2 regions of the Pantoea sp. X-Soil-OKNW-556 genome follow, and region 2 is predicted to be linked to the other one. Evidence: predicted binding sites of a transcription regulator. Region 2 holds the regulator's gene; the other holds the start of a gene.
The links. Region 2 encodes ArgR, which controls arginine synthesis, uptake and breakdown. Its sites were predicted from a motif close to ANTGAATAAAAATACANT; they were not measured.

Region 1: a site for ArgR is predicted at 1,402-1,419, ahead of argC (N-acetyl-gamma-glutamyl-phosphate reductase). Genes of this name have one in related genera too.

What each region holds. Positions count from the first base shown of each region.
Region 1 covers NZ_AP035990.1:4,308,910-4,317,428, forward strand. The annotation lists gene argB (acetylglutamate kinase) at 1-275, opposite strand, end outside; gene argC (N-acetyl-gamma-glutamyl-phosphate reductase) at 294-1,298, opposite strand; gene argE (acetylornithine deacetylase) at 1,466-2,614, shown strand; gene ppc (phosphoenolpyruvate carboxylase) at 2,859-5,510, shown strand; gene metF (methylenetetrahydrofolate reductase) at 5,617-6,510, opposite strand; gene AC6I8T_RS20120 (bifunctional aspartate kinase/homoserine dehydrogenase II) at 6,727-8,519, opposite strand, start outside.
Region 2 covers NZ_AP035990.1:4,005,945-4,014,463, forward strand. The annotation lists gene rsgA (small ribosomal subunit biogenesis GTPase RsgA) at 1-927, shown strand, start outside; gene asd (archaetidylserine decarboxylase) at 1,145-2,041, shown strand; gene mscM (miniconductance mechanosensitive channel MscM) at 2,056-5,397, shown strand; gene mdh (malate dehydrogenase) at 5,433-6,368, opposite strand; gene argR (transcriptional regulator ArgR) at 6,798-7,268, shown strand; gene yhcN (peroxide/acid stress response protein YhcN) at 7,760-8,023, shown strand; gene AC6I8T_RS18620 (YdgH/BhsA/McbA-like domain containing protein) at 8,113-8,385, shown strand; gene yhcN (peroxide/acid stress response protein YhcN) at 8,489-8,519, shown strand, end outside.

The DNA.
Region 1 (8,519 bases), 300 kb from region 2:
GCCCAGGCGAGCAACGTTTTGTTCGCCGTACCCGCCAGAGCACCGGTAATAATGTCAATCTGATCGGCTGGCGTCACGCGCAAACCGTTCTTCTTTTTCACCGGCAGCGCGAGCTTCTTCATCAGCTCATCCACCAGGCAGCCGCCGCCGTGCACAATGATCAGCGGACGCTGATACTCGTTACGATACGCCAACAGCGCATCGAACAGGCGAGCCAGCGCTTCTTCGCTATCCAGCAGGACGCCACCCAGTTTAATAATCAGAGGATTGGTCATGGTTTACTTACTCGCCCGTTAAATCAGAGACAGTGTTTCGGGGAAGCCGAAACGAATATTCAGACACTGCACCGCCTGCGAAGAAGCACCTTTCAACAGGTTATCTTCTGCGGCAACCACAATCAGGTGCTCACCCTGCACGGCAAAACCGATATCACAGAATGGCAGGCCAACCACACCTTTCAACGCAGGCACACCTTTCTTATACAGACGCACCAGCGGTTTGTCGTGGTAGGCGTTATGGAAAGCTTCTGCCACGTCCTGTTCGCTGACGCCCGGTTTCAGGCGGCAGGTGACGGTAGCAAGAATGCCACGCGGGAAGTTGCCCAGATGCGGCGTAAAGATCACCGGCGTACCGAGATGGGCAACAATTTCCGGATGGTGGCGATGATTGAAGATGCCATAAGGTTGCAGGCTGACTTCACAGAAACTGGTAGTGACGCTGGCTTTACGCCCGGCACCGCTGACGCCGCTGGTCGCGTTAATCACCGGCCACTGGTCTTGATTCAGCAGGCCCGCTTCCACCAGCGGTTTCAACGCCAGTTGAGAGGCGGTCGGGTAGCATCCCGGTACCGCCACCAGCTGGGCTTCTTTGATTTTTTCGTGCTGCCATTCCGCCAGGCCGTAAACCGCTTTGTCCAGCCAGTCGCCGTGTTGATGGGTGAAACCGTAATATTGATTGTAGAAAGCACCGTCGTTAACACGGAACGCACCGGAGAGATCAAATACCACGCAACCGGCTTTCAGGAATTCCGGCGCCAGATCGTGACTGACTTCATGTGCGGTGGCGAGGAACACCACATCGACTTTATCCGCCCACTCAGCGGCATCGCTCAGCGGCTGCAATGGCAGGTCGACAATACCTTTCAACTGCGGATGCAGGTCTGAAAGTAACTTTCCGGCATCCGGGCTTTGCGCTGAAACCGCTAAAGCGGTTATGTTCATATGCGGATGGCGATTCAGGTAGGTGGCAAGCTCTACGCCAGCGTAACCACTGGCACCAACGATCAGCGTATTCAACATCAGGCTGTATACCTTATTACAGTCACACGTTCCGGGTCGCGGCCTTGCCCCGTTGCCCACGATGCCGTTTGCACAGATTTACTGTTCACATGCAGACGACGTTAATGTATTTTTATTCACTATTAATGCATGAATATTGATACATCCTAACCCAAGGACCGTCAACAGTGAAGACAAAATTACCACCTTTTATCGAACTCTACCGCCAGCTGATTGCCACACCATCAATCAGCGCCACCGACGCCGCGCTCGATCAGAGCAATGAAACTTTAATCAATTTGCTGGCGGGCTGGTTTCGCGATCTTGGCTTCGATACTGAAGTGCAACCTGTACCGGGTACACGGCATAAATTTAACCTGCTGGCGCGCACGGGTTCCGGCGCGGGTGGTTTATTATTAGCAGGCCATACCGACACGGTTCCGTTCGATGATGGCCGCTGGACGCGCGATCCCTTTACCCTGACTGAGCATGACAACAAGCTTTACGGTTTAGGCACGGCAGATATGAAAGGCTTCTTCGCCTTTATTCTGGATGCGCTGCGTGACGTAGACGTGACCAAACTGAGCAAACCGCTCTACATTCTTGCCACCGCCGACGAAGAGACGACGATGGCAGGCGCGAAGTACTTCGCTGAATCCACCCAACTGCGCCCGGACTGCGCCATCATCGGCGAACCGACTTCGCTGAAACCGGTACGCGCGCACAAAGGCCATCTCTCCAATGTGATTCGTATTCAGGGACAATCGGGCCACTCCAGCGATCCCTCACGCGGCGTGAACGCCATTGAGCTGATGCATGAATCCATCACCCAATTGATGCAGCTGCGTAATACGTTGAAAAGCCGTTACAACCATGACGGTTTTGCCATTCCGTACCCGACCATGAACTTTGGCCATATTCACGGCGGCGATGCCGCTAACCGTATTTGCGCCTGCTGCGAACTGCATATGGATATTCGACCGTTACCGGGGTTAACCCTGAGTGATCTGGATGGTCTGCTGAATGAAGCGCTGGCTCCGGTGAGTGAGCGTTGGCCGGGTCGTTTGACCGTCGGTGAACTGCATCCGCCGATTCCGGGTTACGAGTGCCCGGTCGACCATGAACTGGTGAAAGTGGTGGAAAAACTGCTGGGTACGCCGACCGAAGTGGTGAACTACTGCACCGAAGCACCGTTTATTCAGCAACTTTGCCCAACGCTGGTGTTAGGCCCCGGTTCTATCAATCAGGCCCATCAGCCTGATGAATTTATTGATACCGCATTTATTAAGCCAACCCATGCGCTCATCACGCAGGTTGTCCATCATTTTTGTCACTGATGGACAATCGATGGGGCATTTCACTGTTTAATCAGCAAAATGCCCCGTCAATGTTCGGGATTTGATAATAAGAATAACTTATCTCGCTTCGCTCTGGTTAAATTCTTTGAATTTCCAGCATTTAGCAGCGAAATTTCGTCAGTTTAAGGCAATTGACGAACAGAGCGATACGTGGCTAGATAAAAGACGAAGTTATGCCCGTTGGGTATATGAATTAAAAAGACGATAAGGGTGTCAGGGTCACATGAACGAACAATATTCCGCAATGCGAAGTAATGTCAGTATGCTCGGCAAACTGCTCGGGGATACGATAAAGGATGCACTGGGAGAGAACATCCTCGATAAGGTGGAGACCATCCGCAAACTCTCTAAGTCATCCCGTGCCGGAAATGACACTCATCGTAAGGAACTGCTGTCCACGCTGCAAAACCTGTCCAATGACGAGTTGCTGCCGGTGGCGCGTGCATTTAGCCAGTTCCTGAATCTTACCAACGTGGCTGAACAATATCAGACCATTGCGCGCAGTGGCGAAGGTGCCAACCACCCGGAGCTGCTGAAAAGCACCTTCGATCGCCTGAAGCAGCAGAAAGACCTGAATGAGAGCGATATCCGCGCGGCGATTGAGTCACTGTCGCTGGAGCTGGTGCTGACTGCGCACCCAACCGAGATCACGCGTCGGACGCTGATTCATAAGCTGGTTGAGGTGAATAGCTGCCTGCAACAGCTCGACCATAGCGATATCACCGAATATGAATACAACCAGGTGATGCGCCGTCTGCGCCAACTGGTTGCCCAGGCCTGGCACACCGATGAAATTCGTAAATATCGCCCGACCCCGGTTGATGAAGCCAAATGGGGCTTTGCCGTGGTGGAAAACAGCCTGTGGGAAGGCGTACCGGCGTTTCTGCGCGAGCTGAACGAGCAGGTTGAAGAAACCTTTGGTATGCAGCTGCCAGTGGATTTTGTCCCGGTACAATTTACCTCCTGGATGGGCGGCGACCGCGACGGCAACCCGAACGTTACCGCTACCATCACGCGACAGGCTATGCAGCTCGGCCGCTGGAAAGCTGCCGACCTGTTCCTGCGTGATGTCGGCGTGCTGATTTCCGAGCTGTCAATGTCCGAGTGCAGCGACGAAGTACGTGAACTGTGTGGCGACCCGGAAGCGCTGGAACCCTACCGCGTGATTCTGAAACGCATCCGTAGTCAGTTGATGAGCACCCAGGCCTTCCTGGAGCGTCGTCTGAAAGGCGAGCGCGTGCCACGTCCTGCTGATTTGCTGGTGTCCAACGATCAGCTGTGGCAACCGCTGTTTGCCATCTATCAGTCACTGCAACAATGCGACATGGGCATCATCGCTAATGGTCAGCTGCTGGATACGCTGCGCCGCGTGAAGTGTTTTGGCGTGCCGTTGGTGCGTATCGATCTGCGTCAGGAGAGCACCCGTCATACCGAAGCGATTGCCGAAGTGACGCGCTATCTCGGCCTCGGTGATTATGAAAGCTGGTCAGAAGCCGACAAACAGGCTTTCCTGATCCGTGAACTGAATTCCAAACGTCCCCTGCTGCCACGCCAGTGGGAGCCGAGCGATAATACCCGCGAAGTGCTGGATACCTGCAAAGTGGCAGCCGAAGCGCCGCAAGGCTCGATTGCCGCTTACGTCATCTCTATGGCAAAAGTGCCATCCGACGTGCTGGCGGTGCATCTGCTGCTGAAAGAAGCCGGTATCACCTACGCCATGCCAGTGGCACCGCTGTTTGAAACGCTCGACGACCTGAACAACGCCAACGACGTGATGAGCCAGCTACTGGGCATCGACTGGTATCGCGGCTTTATTCAGGGCAAGCAGATGGTGATGATTGGTTATTCTGACTCCGCGAAAGATGCTGGCGTGATGGCCGCAAGCTGGGCGCAGTATCAGGCCCAGGACGCGTTAATCAAGACCTGTGAAAAAGCCGGTATCGCCCTGACGTTGTTCCACGGACGCGGCGGTTCCATTGGTCGTGGTGGCGCACCGGCGCATGCTGCGCTGCTGTCGCAGCCGCCGGGTAGCCTGAAAGGTGGCCTGCGCGTGACCGAACAGGGTGAGATGATCCGCTTCAAATACGGCCTGCCGGAAGTGACTATCGCCAGCCTGTCGCTGTATACCGGTGCGATTCTCGAAGCCAACCTGATGCCGCCACCGGAGCCAAAAAGCGAATGGTGCGACATTATGGACGGTCTGTCGGCTCACTCCTGTGCGATGTACCGTGGCTATGTACGTGAAAATCCTGATTTCGTTCCCTATTTCCGCTCTGCAACGCCGGAACAGGAACTGGGTAAACTGCCATTGGGTTCACGCCCGGCCAAACGCCGTGCCACCGGTGGCGTGGAGTCGCTGCGCGCGATTCCGTGGATTTTTGCCTGGACGCAGAACCGTCTGATGCTGCCAGCCTGGCTGGGTGCCGGTGCGGCAATCCAGAAAGCGATGGAGCAAGGTCACCAGGATCAACTGGAAGCGATGTGCCGCGACTGGCCATTCTTCTCCACCCGTCTTGGCATGCTGGAGATGGTGTTCTCGAAAGCCGACCTGTGGCTGGCGGAATATTATGATCAGCGTCTGGTGGATAAATCATTGTGGCCGCTGGGCCAGCAACTGCGTGACCAACTGGATGCGGATATCAAAGCAGTGCTGACCATCGCCAACGATGCGCATCTGATGGCGGATCAGCCGTGGATTGCCGAATCCATCGCGCTGCGTAATGTCTACACCGACCCGCTGAACGTGTTGCAGGCTGAATTGCTGCACCGTTCGCGTGCGCAGGAAGAGCGTGGTGATGCGCCGGATGCGCGTGTTGAGCAAGCGTTGATGGTGACTATCGCGGGTGTCGCAGCGGGTATGCGTAATACCGGTTAAGCAGACATATCAAGGGGCTTCGGCCCCTTCTTGATGTGGCCCGTAGCGGCGCGATTTATCGCGCATGGGATTGCGCGATAAATCGCGCCGCTACGAGTTTGTATGACTAATTATGATGAGGTCGTACACCCAGGGTGTGGCAAATCGCGTAGCTCATCTCCGCACGGTTCAGGGTGTAGAAGTGAAAATCTTTCACCCCTTCACGCGACAGGATTTTCACCATATCCATCGCAATGTTCGCACCGACCATTTTGCGCGTTTCCGCGTCATCATCCAGCCCTTCAAACATCGCGTTCATCCAGCCCGGCACACGCACGTTAGTCATGGTGGCGAAGCGTTGCAGCTGCTTGAAGTTGGACACCGGCAGAATGCCCGGCACGATTTCCACATCGATACCGGTCGCCACACAACGGTCGCGGAAGCGCAGGTAGCTTTCGACGTCGAAGAAAAATTGCGTGATGGCACGGTTAGCACCGGCATCAATCTTGCGTTTCAGGTTGATCAGGTCTGCCTGTGCGCTTTTCGCTTCCGGATGCACTTCAGGATAGGCGGCAACCGAGATATCAAAATCGCCCACATCTTTCAGCAATTCGACCAGATCAGACGCGTACATATCCGGTTTACCGCTACCCGGTGGTAAATCGCCGCGCAGCGCGACGATATGGCGAATGCCGCTGTTCCAGTAATCGCGCGCGATGGTGCGTAACTCATCACGCGTGGCATCGATGCAGGTCAGATGCGGTGCTGCTTCCAGGCCGGTGCGCTCTTTAATGCCCTTGATGATGCTATGGGTACGGTCACGCTCGCCCGAGTTGGCACCATAGGTAACCGAAACAAATTTCGGCTTCAGGCTGCTAAGACGGTCAATAGAGTTCCACAGGGTTGCTTCCATTTCGCTGGTACGTGGCGGAAAAAACTCAAAAGAGACATTAATTTGCCCGTTCAGCTCAGCCAGGCTTTGATTCAGCGCTTCGCGCTGATTGGCATGAAAGAAACTCATCCTGTTACCTCACCTTCACACATCGATTATTTGTGGTTTTCGAACATCCATACGTTTAGACGTCCAGATGCACAAAATGAACGATTCCCGACTTAGCGTCAACTGAAAATTAATGTCCAGGCGTGACAAATATTCAACCAACATGAAGGAATTTCACGATGGTGGGAAAAAATGAAAAATGCAGACGGCCCGTCACCGTCTGCATCATAAGGCGGGTTACAGCAGTTGCGCGAGGCGGTTGATATCCGACTGGATGGCTCCGGCGGTGACATCACGCCCGGCACCTGGCCCACGAATGACCAGCGGGTTATCACGATACCAACGACTTTCAATGGCGAACACGTTATCGCACGGCAGCAGCGCCGCCAGCGGATGTTCCGGACGCACCGCTTCTACGCCAACACGCGCTTTGCCATTGGCATCGAAACGCGCGACATAGCGCAGCACCAGCCCCATCTCCTGTGCTGCTTCCAGACGCTGGATCATCTGATCATTCAGTTCATCAGCATTCTCAAAGAAGTGATCAATCGATTCGCCTTCGCAGCTGGCGGGTACCAGCGACTCCACGCGAACCTGGTCTGGTTCGATGTTATAGCCCGCTTCACGCGCCAGAATCACCAGCTTGCGCATCACATCCTGACCGGAGAGGTCAACGCGTGGATCCGGTTCGGTCAGCCCTTGCTGCCACGCCTGATCCACCAATTCGGTAAACGGCACGGTGCCGTCAAACTGCAAAAACAGCCAGGAGAGCGTCCCGGAGAAGATGCCGCTGATGGCGAGAATCGAATCACCGCTTTCACGCAAATCGCGCACCGTATAGTTCACCGGCAGACCCGCACCCACGGTGGCGTTGTACAACCAATGGCGGCCGGTTTTGGTGAAAGCATCACGAATCTGTCGCCAACTCTGGCTGTTCGACGCACCAGCCACCTTGTTGGCGCTGATAACGTGGAAGCCGTGGCTGGCAAAATCGAGATACTGCTGCGCCAGCGGCTCACTGGCGGTAACGTCCAGCACCACCAGATCATCAAACGGATGCGCGCACATCCACAGGAACAACGACTCTTCATCGCGCTCCTCGGCTTCATCATCAAAGAAAGCCAGGGCGCGGCTGGCATCAAGACCGTCGTAGCTCAGCAGGCTGCGGCGACTGTCTGCCACCCCTGCCAGCACAAATTCGAATCCGGTGCGTGCCGACAGCGTCTCCTGCTCGCGCGCAAACAACTCCAGCCAGCGGGAGCCGATATTGCCTTTACCAAACAGCATCAGGCCAATACGCTTTTCGGCGCGAAACAGCGACTGATGTAGACCCTGAATCAGATGCTGGGTCGGGCCGACACGCAGTACTGCCACGATGCTGATATGTTCTTCTGACTGCCAGACAAACTCCACCGGCTGGTCTTTAATTTGTTGCCAGAAACGATGGCTGTGCAGGGGGTTACGCGTGACTCCCGCTCCCACCAACGCTACCAGCGCTAAACCATCACGCAGTTGCAAATGGCCAGGCAACGCCGCGTCCTGCAACAGGTTAAAGGCGCTGTTCACCACTTCCGAGGTGTAGCACAGTTGCAGCAACTGGCGATCAGGATGGGTACCCACCGCTAATGGACGCAATTGTGCGCGCTTCAGCAGCAGATCGATTTCTTTATTCAGGGTGGCGAAATCATGGCTGGTGGGGATCTGGATTTCAATCAGGCAGACGTCATCGTGGCTGGTGACAATGCGTGCGCCCGTGCCCGAGGCCAGCACACGCTCAATGCGCGTCGAACCCTGTTCCGGCTGGTAGCTACAACGCAGTTGCAGGTCGATATCGCTATTCGACACCGGCTGCAAGGTACGGGTATGCAGCACCGGTGCAGCCAGACGTGCCAGTTCACTTGCCTCATCGAGGCGCAGCAACGGTAACAGGCAAGCATCCGACACCTTGCGCGGGTCAGCGCTATACACCCCGGCCACGTCGCTCCAGATGGTTACGCGTCCGACACCGGCCAGCGCACCAATCTGCGTGG
Region 2 (8,519 bases):
GGCGTAGTGATCAGCCGCTTCGGCATGCACGCAGACGTTGAAGACAGCGCAGGCGAGGTGCATCGCTGCAATATTCGTCGCACCATTCGATCGCTGGTTACCGGCGATCGCGTGGTCTGGCGTGCGGCCAATGAGAACGGCGGCAAAGGGATCGTCGAAGCGGTATACGATCGTACCAGCGTATTGACGCGCCCCGACTTCTACGACGGTGTCAAACCGATCGCCGCCAATATCGATCAGATCATTATCGTGTCGGCGATCCTGCCTGAGTTGTCACTTAACATCATCGATCGTTATCTGGTCGCCAGTGAAACCCTGGGGATCGAGCCACTGCTGGTATTGAACAAAACCGATCTGCTGGACGATGAAGCGCGTGCTTTTGTTGATGAACAGATGGCGATTTACCGCCACATTGGTTATCGCGTCCTGATGGTGTCCAGCCGCGCCAAAAACGGCCTCGATGAGCTGGAAGCTGCGTTAACCGGACGTATCAGCATCTTTGCCGGGCAGTCCGGTGTCGGCAAATCCAGCCTGCTGAATGCGCTGCTGGGCCTCGATGTCGCGGGTGATGAGATCCTGACTAACGACGTGTCGGATGTTTCAGGTCTTGGCCAGCACACCACCACTGCCGCACGCTTGTACCATTTCCCGCACGGCGGCGATGTGATTGATTCGCCGGGTGTACGCGAATTTGGTTTATGGCACCTGGAGCCGGAACAAATCACCCGTGGATTTGTCGAATTCCGTGAGTTTCTTGGCAGTTGCAAGTTTCGCGACTGCAAGCACGGCAATGATCCCGGCTGTGCTATTCGTGAAGCGGTAGAGAACGGCATCATCGATGCTTCTCGCTTCGATAACTACCACCGAATTCTGGAAAGCATGGCGCAAGTAAAAACGCGTAAAAACTTTTCCGCCAGCGAAGATTAACGGTTATACCCAAAATCATTCGAACGGCAGGAAGGCGGCAAACGAGTGAATCCCAGGCGCTTACTCAGGTAAGTGACTGGGGTCAGCGAGCCCAGCCAACGCACCTGCCGTTTGAAGGATGGAGGGTATACAACGGCACATTCGCCAACTGACCGGGGCGCTGCTACAATCCGCCCCCTTTTGTATAAACGATGTGTAATAAAGCCAGGAGGCTAAGGTGTTTGATCGTTTTAAGCTCGGCCTGAATCATATTCTGCCTAAGAAAGGACTGACCGAACTTGCCGGTTGGGGTGCCAGTCGTCGTGGTGGCTGGCTGACCAAAGCGGTCATCGATATTTTTGTTTGGTACTACAAAGTGGATATGGCGGAAGCCAGCAAACCAGACACCGCCAGCTATCGCACCTTTAATGATTTCTTCGTGCGCCCGTTAAAAGAGGGGGCTCGCCCGATCGATCCCGATGCCACGCTGCTGGCTCTGCCTGCCGATGGTGCCATCAGTCAGTTAGGTCGCATCGAAGGGGATCAGATTTTCCAGGCCAAAGGCCATTACTACTCGTTGCAGGCACTGCTGGCGGGTAATGATACACTGGCGGAACAGTTCCAGGACGGTGAGTTTGTCACCACTTACCTCGCCCCGCGTGATTATCACCGGGTACATATGCCGTGTAACGGTATCCTGCGCGAAATGATTTACGTGCCAGGCGACCTTTACTCCGTCAACCCTCTGACCGCGCGTAACATTCCAAACCTGTTTGCACGTAACGAGCGCGTGATTTGTGTGTTCGATACCGATCATGGTCCGATGGTACAGATTCTGGTTGGTGCAACCATCGTGGGAAGTATCGAAACCGTTTGGGCCGGTACCATCACGCCGCCACGCGAAGGGGTGATCAAACGCTGGCACTACCCGGCAGCCGATCATGATGGCGCGGTAGTGCTGCTGAAGGGCCAGGAAATGGGACGCTTCAAGCTGGGTTCCACCGTCATCAACCTGTTTGCCCCGAAGCGCGTCAAACTGGCAGAGAGCCTGGAAGCGGAGAGCAAAACCCGTCTTGGTCAGCCGCTGGCTATCGCGCTGCCGCAGCAGGGTGAAACCACCCCGCTCGCCGACTAACAGGACAACTCCCTGTGCGTGCCTTTCTTATCCTGCTGCTGAGTTTGTGGCTCAGCAGCCCTGTTTTTGCGGCCAGCGTGCCGCAAGCCAGTGACCTGAAACAGGAACTGGATGCCGTCAAATCCGCTAAAAGCTCCCCTGCCCAAACCGAACAAATTCAGACGCTGGAAACGGCACTCAATTTCCTTGCTGAACGCGATGATTCGCTGGAGCGGGCAAAGCAATATCAGCAGGTAATTGACGACTTCCCCCGTCTGGCGCGAGAACTACGCCAGCAACTCGCCAGCATGACCAGTGAGAGCAGCAAAACGGTGCGCAATAATATGAGCAGCACCGAACTGGATCAGGAGATTTTGCAGGTCAGCAGTCAGTTACTGGAAGAGGGACGTCAGGCACAGCAGGAGCAGGATCGCGCACGCGAAATCAGCGATTCGCTGTCGCAGTTGCCGCAGCAGCAGACCGAGGCGCGCCGGGCCATGACGGAGAGCGACCGTCGCGTGCAGGGCGCGTCAACCGCCACCACCCCGCAGGAACAAGCCCAGATCTATGCACGTCAGGCGGAGAACGCCGCCAACAAAGCGCGTGTGGATGAACTGGAACTGGCGCAACTCTCCGCCAATAACCGTCAGGAATTGGCGCGCATGCGTGCCGAAGTGCATCAACGTCAGGCCTCACAACTGGATAATTACCTGCAAGCGCTGCGCAATCAGTTGAACAATCAGCGCCAGCGTGAGGCTGAACAGGCACTGGAACGTACCGAGCAATTGGCGGAAAACAGCGGCGATCTGCCCAGCGCCATTAGCGAACAATTCCGGGTAAACCGTGAGCTGTCTGCTGACCTTAATCAGCAGGCACAACGCATGGATTTGGTCGCCTCGCAGCAACGCCTGGCGACCAATCAGACGTTGCAAGTTCGTCAGGCACTGAGCACCCTGCGTGAGCAATCGCAATGGCTGGGCGCATCGAACCTGTTGGGCGAGGCCTTGCGCGCGCAGGTGGCGCGTCTGCCGGATATGCCCAAATCACAGCAGATCGACAACGAAATGGGCCAGTTGCGCGTACAACGGCTCCGTTATGAGGATTTGCTGGAGCGCCAGCAGGCATTACGCAAAGAGAAGCAGGATGATGGCACGCCTTTCACCAGTGAACAGAGCCGCATTCTGGAAGCCCAGCTGAAAACTCAGCGCGAGTTGCTTAACTCCTTAATTTCCGGCTGCGATACGCTGATTCTGGAAATCACCAAACTCAAAGTTTCCAATACCCAGCTACAGGATGCACTGACGGAAGTGCGCGATGCCACCCATCGTTATCTGTTCTGGACCGCTGATGTCAGTGCGGTTGACCTGAGCTTTCCGGTGGATACCGCACAAGCCCTGGCACGGCTGTTATCGCTTGATACGCTGGGCCAGTTAGGCAAAGCACTGGCGATGATGTTTACCAGCAAGGAAACGGTGCTACCGATTCTGGGAGCCGTGCTGCTGGTTGGGTTCAGCATCAGTTCACGCCGCCACTATCATGCTTTTCTGGCACGAGCCGCCAGCAAAGTGGGCAAGGTGACACAGGATCACTTCGGCCTGACAATGCGCACGGTGTTCTGGTCGATTCTGGTCGCCGTGCCGATTCCGGTGTTATGGGCGGCCCTCGGTTATGGTTTGCAGGAAGCCTGGCCCTACCCGATAGCGGTGGCAATTGGCGATGGCATCACCGCCACGCTGCCTCTGCTGTGGGCGTTTATGATCAGCGCCTCTTTTGCCCGCCCCAATGGCCTGTTTGTCGTGCATTTCCGCTGGCCTCAGGCGCGTGTGGCACGCGCAATGCGTTATTACTCGCTTACCGTTGGCCTGATTGTGCCGTTGATCATGCTGTTGATCGCTTTTGCCAACCTGGAAGATCGTGAGTTCTCCTCGACGCTTGGCAGGCTGTGCTTCATCCTGATTTGCGGTGCATTAAGCATCGTGACCGTCAGCCTGAAGCGCGCCGGCATCCCGCTGTACCTGGATAAAGAAGGCAACGGCGATAACTTTATCAACCGCATTTTGTGGAACCTGATGATCGCCATTCCACTGGTTGCGGCCCTCGCCTCCTGCATTGGCTATCTGGCGACTGCGCAGGCACTGCTGGCACGCCTGGAAACTTCCGTCGGCATCTGGTTCTTCCTGCTGGTGATTTACCATATTGTTCGCCGCTGGATGTTAATCCAACGCCGCCGTATCGCCTTTGACCGCGCCCGCCAGCGTCGTGCAGAAATGCTGGCCAACCGTGCGCGCAGTGAAGAGGATAAAGAGCAGCCTGCCACCAGCATTGAGGGCGTGGGAGTGGAAGCGGATGAACCCATCATCGATCTGGATGCTATCAGCGCCCAGTCGCTGCGCCTGGTTCGTTCGATTCTGACCCTGATTGCCCTGGTGTCGGTGATTGTGTTGTGGTCGGAGATTCACTCGGCGTTCGGTTTCCTCGAAAATATCCGCCTGTGGGATGTCAGCACCACGGTGCAGGGGGTGGAAAGCATCCAGCCAATTACCCTCGGTTCGATTCTGATCGCCATTCTGGTGCTGATTATTACCACCCAGTTGGTGCGCAATATGCCTGCGCTGCTGGAGCTGGCGCTGTTGCAGCACCTGAGCCTGACGCCTGGCACCGGCTACGCCATCACCACGGTGACCAAATATATCCTGATGCTGATTGGCGGACTGATTGGCTTCTCGATGATTGGCATTGAATGGGCGAAGCTGCAATGGCTGGTCGCCGCGCTGGGTGTTGGTCTGGGCTTCGGTTTACAGGAGATTTTCGCCAATTTTATTTCTGGCCTGATTATCCTGTTCGAGAAGCCGATTCGTATCGGCGATACCGTCACCATCCGCGATCTCACCGGGAGTATCACCCGCATCAATACCCGTGCGACCACCATCACCGACTGGGATCGCAAAGAGATTATCGTGCCGAATAAGGCGTTTATTACCGAGCAGTTCGTTAACTGGTCGCTTTCCGATTCGGTGACGCGTGTGGTGCTGACTATCCCGGCACCGGCTGGGGTGAATAGCGACGAAGTGACCTTGATCCTGAAACAAGCGGCCGAACGCTGTACCTACGTACTGGATACGCCGCCCCCGGACGTGTTCCTTGTCGATCTGCAACAAGGTATCCAGTTGTTTGAACTGCGAGTCTACGCCGCCGAAATGGGCCACCGCATGCCGCTACGCCATGAACTGCATCAGCTGATTTTGCATGGTTTTGCCGAGCACGGTATCGAAATGCCCTTCCCGCCTTTCCAGGTTCGTATGGAAACCCTGGGCAAGAAAAGCCCGGCCAGCAATGGCACACCTGCGGCACGGAATTATAAGTCGGGTGGGTTGTAAAAATGAGGTGCGCAGTGGATGCGCACCTGGTCAGTTTATTTCACAAACTCTTCGCCCTGAGCGATATCTTTCTTCAGCGTATCCAGCATGCCGGTTAACGCCTGTTGCTCAAAGGCGCTGAGCGGTCCGAGTGGACGGCGCTCCACGATACCGGTTTTGCCCAACAACAGTGGCTGCGAGAAGAAACGCGCGTATTCGCCATCCCCTTCCACATAAGCACATTCGACCACGTTCGCTTCCCCTTGCATGGCGCGTACCAGCGACAGACCGAAACGTGCCGCAGCCTGACCCATTGACAGGGTCGCTGAGCCGCCACCGGCTTTGGCTTCCACCACTTCCGTACCGGCGTTTTGGATACGTTTGGTGAGCTCCAACACTTCCTGCTCACTAAAGCTAACGCCTTTGACCTGCGACAGCAGCGGCAGAATAGTGACGCCAGAATGCCCCCCGACCACGGGTACGTCGATCTCGCCGGGTTGCTTGCCTTTTAACGCCGCAACAAAGGTGTTGCCGCGGATAATATCCAGTGTAGTTACGCCAAACAGCCGGTTTTTATCATACACACCCGCTTTCTTAAGCACCTCTGCCGCAATCGCCACCGTGGTGTTAACCGGGTTAGTGATCACGCCAATCAAGGCCTTAGGTGCGGTGCTCGCCACCTGCTCAATCAGGTTACGAACAATGCCTGCGTTAACGTTAAAGAGGTCGGCGCGGTCCATGCCGGGTTTACGTGCCACTCCGGCGGAAATCAGCACCACATCGGCTCCCTTCAGTGCGGGTGTGGCATCTTCACCACTAAAACCCTCAACTTTCACTGCGGTAGGAATATGGCTGAGATCCACAGCCACACCCGGCGTAACCGGGGCGATGTCATAAAGCGAAAGGGCTGAACCTGCGGGTAATTGGGTCTTAAGCAACAGTGCTAGCGCCTGGCCAATACCACCAGCGGCACCGAGAACGGCAACTTTCATCCTGGACTCCTTATTAAGGTGGGGCAGAGATCTGCCGGGTTTCCATCGGGTTACGAGTTTAATCAACTTCTCAGGCGATAGCGACAATACCCGTCGCGCTATTAACACTGACGCCGCAATACGGCTCCCGAGACATCCACACTTCAGAAGTCGCCTGAATGATCATAGGTCGCAGCCAGAAGACAGGGGTCGGCAATGATCAGTCATTTTGTTGTTACCACTTCAATAATATAACAACATTGCAACCTTCGCTTTTGCGCGCCACGCCGCGATTTTGGCGTAGCGGTAAATCTCTGTTATGATCGCCGCCCTCGCAGGTTATCCCGGCGAACCCCTCACCTGTTTATTGCATAAAAATTCATTTAAATGCATAATCATTTATCTGCATGGGCTTGTTGCCCAACGCATCCCTCTTTTTATTGGTAACCTATGCGAAACCCATCTAAACAAGACGACCTGGTTAAGGCGTTCAAAGCCCTCTTGAAAGAAGAGAAATTCAGCTCTCAGGGTGAAATTGTGCAGGCGTTACAGGAAGACGGCTTCGAGAACATCAATCAGTCAAAAGTTTCTCGTATGCTTACTAAGTTTGGCGCGGTGCGCACGCGCAACGCAAAAATGGAGATGGTTTACTGCCTGCCAGCCGAACTGGGTGTGCCGACCACGACCAGCCCGCTGAAAAATTTAGTGCTGGATATCGACTACAACGATGCTCTGGTGGTGATTCACACCAGCCCCGGCGCCGCACAGCTCATCGCCCGTTTGCTGGATTCGCTGGGTAAAGCCGAAGGCATTCTCGGCACCATCGCCGGTGATGACACTATCTTTATTACCCCCGCGCGTGCTTTTACCGTGAAGCAGCTCCATGACGCTGTGCTGATGTTATTCGAACAAGAGCTATAAAACCCTGCCCGCTACCGGCAGATTACCTGCCGGTAACAACTCGGCCATTCCCTTTACCCGCCGTCACGCTTGAAGAAAAATCATCAAGAAACAATACATTAAGTATATTCTCGTCCGTTCTCACGCCCGATAATAATTGGTAGGACCTTTTATCCTGCTTAACCTTTAGCGCTATTTTACACTGCTTTACACAACAACATCAGCTATATACCCCACTCGCAGCGTATCAGCCAGCTGGATCAACCGTATTATTTCGCACAGAAAGATAAAATGACATAGGTCATTGTTTTTACATGTAATTAACAGGTGTTGTGCAGAAAGCAGGCGGTTTTTATAACACTCAGTTATTAAAAGTTGTCATAAGGACAAAGAATAACAACCAAACATTATTAGCAGAATATTAATTTCATGAGTGATTAGATCTATACTTCTTTTCGTGATGCAAATCACACCAAACAAAAAGAGAAAAAACAGAAGACGAGGAAATAATCATGAAAGTTAAAACTACTATCGCAACCATGAGCATTCTATCTGCCCTGTCATTTGGCGCTTTCGCCGCAGATTCTATTAATGCTGATCAGGCAATGAATCTGCAACCGGCCGGCACCATCAGTGTCAGCGGCACGGCTGGTTCGCCGATGGATATCCATCAGCAACTGAGCGAAAAAGCAGACCAGCAAGGTGCTAAAGCTTATCGCGTGATCGAAGCGCGTAATGACAACACCTACCACGCGACTGCTGAACTTTATAAATAAGTTCGCCGAAACAAGACGCAATGTGAAAGGCAACCCATTTGAGACGCGATTGCGCTCAGGTTGCTGACCCAAATTCAGGAGAGTGAATCATGAAAACTAAATTATCTATCGCAGTGCTGAGCCTGGCTTCCGTTCTTTCTTTCGGTGCCAGCGCAGCAAGCCTGATTACCAATGAGCAGGCAGACACCATGAATCTTCAACCGCTGAACCAAACCATCAGCGTGAGTGGCCGTGATGGCGACCAGAACAACATCCGTCAGGAACTTTCTGCCAAAGCCGATGCTCAGGGTGCCAGCCACTATCGCATCATTGAAAACAATCAGAATGACACCTACCACGTCACTGCTGAACTGTACAAATAATCGATAAATGATTATCCGGCGCCCAAACGGCGCCTGGATATGAATCGACGACCCGCTACCCACTTACCACCGCAGGTTGTTGATTGTAATGAGGAGACGAACAATGAAAATCAAAGCAACCATCGCAACCGCTA